DNA from 2 places in the Saccharopolyspora halophila genome. Region 1 is predicted to be linked to the other one. Evidence: riboswitches for the same ligand, from Rfam matches in the RefSeq annotation. Region 1 holds a riboswitch; the other holds the start of a gene.
The links. A riboswitch is a leader RNA that binds a small molecule or an ion and turns the genes downstream of it on or off. The one in region 1 is predicted to bind S-adenosylmethionine.

Region 1 (3,395 bases):
CCGATGCTGGCGGTGATCGTCGCGGTGCTGGTGCTGGGCGAACGCCCCGGATGGATCGGGATCTGCGGCGCCCTGCTCGTGGTGATCGGCGTCTTCGCGATCGGGCTCTCCGACGGAGTGCCGCGCGGCGGGGCGAACCTCGCCGGTATCGGTTTCGGGCTGCTCACCGGTGCGCTGATTGCCACCTACACGCTCTGGGACGCCCACGCGGTCACCGGCCTGGCGCTATCGCCGCTGCTGTTCGACTGGGCGAACAACCTCACCCGCAGCGCCCTCCTGTCCCCCTACGCCGCGACGCGCCGCGCAGCGCTGGCCGAGACGTGGCGGCGGCACCGGCGGGAGATCCTGGCCGTGGGCCTGCTGTCGCCGCTGTCCTACGTCCTCGTGCTGTTCGCGATGCGGCTGGCTCCGGTCACCCTGGTGGCCCCGGGGCGTGAGCTCAGCATCGTCATCGCCGGGCTGCTCGCCTGGCGCCTGCTCGGCGAACCCCAGCCGGTCCGCCGCCTGAGCGGGGCCGCGGTGGTCCTCTGCGGCGTGGTGCTGCTCGGCGTGGCCTGAGCGGTCAGGGGCGTTGGTTGCGGAGCTGCACCAGCGTCAGGACCGTTCGCTCCAGGGCGTAGTCGGCATCCGCGGCCATGCCCTTCACGCCCGCGTTGACCTCGGCGGTGACCCGCAGCGCTTCGGCGATCGTGTTGGGGGTCCAGCCCCGGGACTGCGCCTGGGCCTTCTTGATCTTCCAGGCGGGCATGCCCAGATCACCGGCCAGCCGGAACGGGTCGTTGCGGGCACCCGCGGCGGCGACCCGGCCGATGGTGCGGACCGCGTCGGCGAGGGCGTCGGCGATCAGGACGTGCGGCACACCGAGCTGGATGGCCCAGCGCAGCGCTTCCAGCGCGCCCGCGCGGTCGCCGACGACGGCCTTCTCGGCCACCACGAAGCCGGTGACCTCCGCGCGGCCCCGGTGGTAGCGGCGGACCACTTCGTCGGTGACCTTGCCGCCGCCGGTGTCGGCGACCAGCTGGGAGGCGGCCGAGGCGAGTTCGCGCAGATCCGAGCCGACCGTTTCGATCAGAGCGGAGACACCGCCGGAGTCGCTCTTGCCGCCCGCGCGCTTGATCTCGTCGCGGACGAACGCCTCGCGCTCGGCGGGCTTGGTAATCTTCTTGCACTCGGTGACCCGAGCACCGGCCTTCTTCAGCGCGTTGGGTAGCTCCTTGGCGTGCTTGGCCCGGCCACCACCGTTGTGCAGCACCACCAGGGTCATGCCGTCGGCGGGTTGCTTGGCGTAGTCCAGGATCGCCTCGGCGATCTCCTTGCCCGCGTCCTGCGCCGACTCGATGGCGACCACGCGCCCCTCGGCGAACAGCGACGGGCTGAGCAGTTCGACCAGCTCCGGAGGGGTGAGTTCACTCACCTTCACCCTGCGCAGCTCGGTCTCCGGGTCGGCCGCGCGAGCGGCGCTCACCGCGGACCACATCGCGCGCTCAACCAGGAGCTCTTCGTCTCCGAGAACCAAGTGCAACGGGTCGGCGACCACGGCCGGGGAGCTCATATCCGGCATCGTGCCACGCGCTCCCGACAGTTCCGTCATCTGGATCGCACTGGCCAGGATCGTGGGAAGTCCACTAGCGTGCTTGTCAGCTGTTTAAAATGGAATAGCTCATCCAGAGGGGCAGAGGGAACGGCCCGTTGAAGCCCCGGCAACCGTCCGTCCGATGGTCCGTGATGTCCATTCGCGAGGTCTCGGTCGAAAGCGGTGCCAATTCCGACCCGTGCCCGCGGGATAGATGAGGAAAGGACCTCGCGATGACCGCTGCTGCCCAGACCGCCAAGAAGCTCGACCTCGGCAACGCCGTCGAACTGGTGTCGAAGGAAGAAGGGCACCGGCAGCCCCTGGCTCCCGAATTCGTGTCCCTCGAGGACTTCTCGCCGCTCGAGGTCGCCTACGACTTCGGCAAGATCAGCCGCGCGGAGATCGAGGCCGGCCCGCGTTCCATCTGGCGCTACAAGCAGTTGCTCCCGGTGCCGAGCAACGTCGACCGGATCGCCAACACCGAGCCCGGCTGTACGCGCTTGCTCGAGGCCGACAACCTCGCCAAGGCGCTCGGCGTCAAGAAGATCTGGATCAAGGACGACACCGGCAACCCGACGCACTCCTTCAAGGACCGCGTCGTCGCAGTCGCGCTGGCCGCCGCCCGCGAGTTCGGCTTCAAGGTCCTGGCCTGCCCGTCCACCGGCAACCTGGCCAATGCGGTGGCCGCCGCCGCTGCCCGGGCCGGCTGGGACTCGGTGGTGCTGGTCCCCAAGAGCCTGGAGCGCGCCAAGATCCTGATGAGCGCGGTCTACGACGGTTCCCTGCTGGCCGTCGACGGCAACTACGACGACGTGAACCGGCTGGCCACCGAGCTCGCCGGTGATCACGAGGACTGGGCGTTCGTCAACGTCAACGTCCGCCCCTACTACTCCGAGGGTTCCAAGACCCTGGCCTACGAGGTCGCCGAGCAGCTGGGCTGGCGGATCCCCGAGCAGATCGTGGTTCCGATCGCCTCCGGTTCGCAGCTGACCAAGGTCTACAAGGGCTTCAACGAGCTCGGCCAGGTCGGCCTGGTGGAGCCGAGCCCGGTCAAGATCTTCGGCGCGCAGGCCAGCGGCTGCTCGCCGGTGGCCACCGCGTTCAAGGAGAACAACGACGTGGTGCAGCCGGTCAAGCCGGACACCATCGCCCGCTCGCTGGCCATCGGCGCGCCCGCCGACGGCCCCTACGTGCTCGACGTGGTGCGCAAGACCGGTGGCGCCATCGAGGACGTCACCGACGAGGAGGTCCGCGAGGGCATCAAGCTGCTCGCGCGCACCGAGGGCATCTTCGCCGAGACCGCGGGCGGCGTGACCGTGGCCAACGCCAAGAAGCTCATCGAGGCCGGCCAGATCGACCCGGACGCCGAGACCGTCCTGCTGATCACCGGCGACGGCCTCAAGACCCTGGACGCGGTGCAGGACTCCATCGGGCCGAAGGCCACGGTCGAGCCCACCACCGACTCGGTCAACCAGGCGCTGGGTCTCTGAGCCCCGGCCGCTGAACTCGACGCGGGTGGTCGTCCGATGCGGACGGCCACCCGTTTTCGCGCTCAATCCACGGCGCGGATCGGATCGCCGCGCGTGCGCAGCTCCGGACCCCGCTCGCCTGGCAGGATCGCGATGTCTCCTTCCCGATCGGTGCGCAGCACACGAGCGCCCGCACGGGCGAGCCCGTCGGTGATCACCGGGCTCGGGTGCCCGTAATCGTTGCCCGCGCCGACGCTGATCAACGCCACCCGCGGCCGCACGCGCCGCAAGAACCGCGGCGCCGTGTAGCGGGAGCCGTGGTGCGGGACCTTGAGCACCTCGGCCCGCAACTC
Region 2 (3,395 bases), on a different contig from region 1:
ATCAGCGCCACGGCGGTGACGCCGACCGCGCCGACCAGCGCCGCCCGGGCCTCGCCGAGCAGCACCGTCCAAACGATCCGCAGCCTGCTCGAACCGGTCGTGATCGCCGCCTCCACCAGGGTGAAGCCGACCTCGCGCAACGCGTTCTGGGTCAGCCTGGCGAAGAACGGCACGGCACCGATGGTCAGCGGCACGATCACCGCGGTGCTGCCGATCGAGGTCCCGACCAGCAACCGGGTGAACGAGGCCAGCACGACCAGCAGCACCACGAACGGCACTGAACGCACCACGTCCACGATCACGCCGAGCACCCGGTACAACGTCGGCCTGGGGTTCAGCCCGGCCGGCGAGGTCAGGTGCAGCAGCACGCCGAGCGGCAACCCGCCGGCGACCGCCAGCAGGGTCGACACCAGCACCATGTAGAGCGTTTCGAGCGTTGCCTCGCCCAGTAGTTCTCCGACCTCCGTCCAGGGGGTCACATCAGTCACGCAGCAGCAACTCCGTCAACGCACACCGGGGCGCGCCGGACATGCGCGTCCCGCTCGATCATCCAATTCAGCGCCGCCTCGGAACGCTCCCCGGTCAGGCCGATGCGGAACTTGGCGACAGGGGTGTCGCCGAGGCGGGTCAAACCGCCGCCCAGGATCGCGAGGTCCACGCCGAAGCGGTTGCCCGCCTCCGGCAGCAGCGCCCCGACGGCGGCGAAACCGACCAGCACGATCTCGGCGACCACGTCGTGCCCACCGCTCGCGGAGGGCCGCAGCGGCTCGGCCTGGTCGGTGGCGGGCAGCAGGCTGGTCGAGACCTGGCTGCCCGGATCGGCCACCAGGTCCAGCACCTTGCCGTGCTCGGCCACCCGGCCGCCGTCGAGCACCGCGACGTCGTCGGCGACCTTGCGGACCACCGCCATGTCGTGCGTGACCACCAGCACGGTCACGCCCAGTTCGGAGCGCGCGCGGTCCAGGACGGTCAGCACCGAGTCGGTGGTGCTCGGGTCCAGCGCCGAGGTCGGCTCGTCGGCCAGCAGCACCGACGGCTTGGCGGCCAGTGCGCGGGCGACCGCGATGCGCTGGCGCTGCCCGCCGGAGAGCTGGTCGGGGTAGACCGACGCCTTGTCGGTCAGGCCCACCAGGTCCAGCAGCTCGGCGACGCGAGTGCGCCGCTGCGGCCCGCTGATCCCGGCGGCTTCCAACGGCAGCGCCACGTTGCCCGCGGCGGTGCGCTGCCGAAGTAGCGAATCACCCTGCGGCACAACGCCGATCTGCTGGCGCGCGGCGCGCAGCGCACGGCCCTCCAGGGCGACCAGGTCGGTGCCGTCGACCCGGATGGCACCGCTGTCCGGCTTCTCCAGCAACGCGATGCAGCGAGCCAGGGTCGACTTCCCGGCCCCGCTCGGCCCCACCACACCGCACACGGAACCGGGGTTGACCTCCATCGACACACCGTCGAGAGCGCGGACGGCAGCACCGTTGTGCTGGAAGGACTTGGTCAGGTTCTCGACAGAGATCACGATCTGCTCCACATCAGCTCGCGACGACCGCGCCCGCGTCGCGGGCAGCAGGTCAGGGTGAACTTGAAGAAGTTGAAGAAACGGGGGAAGGACCGGGTCACATCGCGCGACGACAGGCCGTGGTGGTGCGCAGCCCGTGATCGATGACGCGGCGCTGGGTGAACAGCTCCCGGAGAAGGGCAGGCTCCGAGCGCGCTACTCGTGCTCGAGCGCGCGGCGGCGTGGCCTGGAGGTGCTGCGCGGGCAGCGGGAAGAACGCCTCGAACCGGGGTTCGCCGGCGGGCGTGGTCGCTAACAGCGCGTTGGAATCCAAGATCGCTCCATCGGCCCTGGCGTTAGCACCTGCCCGCATCGGGTGGTTGCTGCGGCGTCAACAAGCCAGGTCTCTCGGCCGCTCGGGATGGATTTCCCGAATAGTAGACCCCACTGGCACGCCGTAGCGCAAGTTGATAGCGGTCACTTTCCGGAGTTTGTTTGACTTGTCACACACCCGGCGAAGCGGGAATTTCCGGACACCGCGTGGTGTTCCAGCCAACCCTCAGTAACGACATCGCTCGAACCCGCAATCGCCCGGCCGGGTGGTCAGGACTGCTTCGCCTCGGCGATCCGGGCGAAGTCGGCGATGGTGAGCCGCTCACCGCGATCGGTGGGCTCGATGCCCGCCGCCCGCAGGTACTCCTCGGCGCGCGTCGCCGAACCGGCCCAGCCCGCCAGCGCACCGCGCAGCACCTTGCGCCGCTGCGCGAAAGCCGCGTCGACGACCCGGAACACCTCCTCGCGCGGCGCGCTCGACGGCGGATCGACGCGCCGGAAGGCGACGAGACCGGAGTCCACGTTGGGCACCGGCCAGAAGACGTTGCGCGAAACCGGTCCCGCGCGGCGCACTTCGGCGAACCAGCCGGCCTTGGCGCTGGGCACGCCGTAGACCCGGCTGCCCGGCTCGGCCGCCATCCGGTCGGCGACCTCGGACTGCACCATCACCAGGCCGCGCCGCAGGCTCGGCAGCTCGGCCAGCAGGTGCAGCACGACCGGCACGGCGACGTTGTAGGGCAGGTTGGCGACCAGGGCCGTGGGCGGCTCCGCGAAGTCCTCCGCGCGCACCTTGAGCGCGTCGGCCTGCAGCACCGTCAGGTTCTCGGCGGAGTTGGGCGCGAACGCGGCGGCCGTGGCGGAGAGCTTGGCCGCCAGCACCGGGTCGATCTCCACGGCCGTCACCGAACCGACCGCGGGCAGCAGGGCCAGCGTCAGCGAACCGAGCCCGGGACCGACCTCGAGCACCGAATCGTCCGCGGTGACCTCCGCGGCGGAGACGATGCGGCGCACCGTGTTGGGGTCGTGCACGAAGTTCTGGCCGAGCTTCTTCGTCGGCCGGATGTCGAGCTCGGCGGCCAACCGGCGCACATCGCCCGGTCCTAGCAGCTGGTCTTCCACGGCTCAAACCCTAGCCGTGTCCCGGGGAAGCTTTCTCACCAGGGCGAACTACGAAGGGGCGCCCACCGGCGAAGCGGTGGGCGGCCCTCGCGCGAAGCGTCAGCTCAGGCCCAGCTTGGACGAGCAGGAGGGCCAGGCGCCGTAGCCACCGCGGGCGTCGCGGACCTTCTCCGCGACCGCGATCTGCTGCTCGCGGCTGGCCTGGTGGGGGTACTCGGCGTACTGGTCGCCGCCGTAGGCGTCCCAGGTCTGCTTGTCGAACTGCAACCCGCCGTAGTAGCCGTTGCCGCTGTTGGCGGACCAGTTGCCGGTGGCCTCGCACTGCACGAGCTTGTCCCACACGCCGCTGTTCGGCGGTTCCTTGCCGCCGACGCGGACGACCTTGGGCTCGGCCTGCTTGGTGACCTTCTCGTCGACCACCTCGCGGCCGTCCTCGTCACCGTTGACCGTGGTG

Region 2: it holds a riboswitch for S-adenosylmethionine, as region 1 does, so the genes downstream of both, ABD289_RS01610 (hypothetical protein) here and thrC (threonine synthase) in region 1, are expected to answer to the same signal.

The regions. Positions count from the first base shown of each region.
Region 1 is NZ_BAAARA010000018.1:9,417-12,811, reverse strand. It holds gene ABD289_RS20150 (EamA family transporter) at 1-558, shown strand, start outside; gene holA (DNA polymerase III subunit delta) at 563-1,552, opposite strand; SAM riboswitch class I at 1,658-1,794, shown strand; gene thrC (threonine synthase) at 1,807-3,063, shown strand; gene ABD289_RS20135 (ComEC/Rec2 family competence protein) at 3,126-3,395, opposite strand, start outside.
Region 2 is NZ_BAAARA010000001.1:327,911-331,305, reverse strand. It holds gene ABD289_RS01620 (methionine ABC transporter permease) at 1-488, opposite strand, end outside; gene ABD289_RS01615 (methionine ABC transporter ATP-binding protein) at 485-1,510, opposite strand; gene ABD289_RS01610 (hypothetical protein) at 1,608-1,823, opposite strand; SAM riboswitch class I at 1,828-1,917, opposite strand; gene rsmA (16S rRNA (adenine(1518)-N(6)/adenine(1519)-N(6))-dimethyltransferase RsmA) at 2,093-2,941, opposite strand; gene ABD289_RS01600 (resuscitation-promoting factor) at 3,041-3,395, opposite strand, start outside.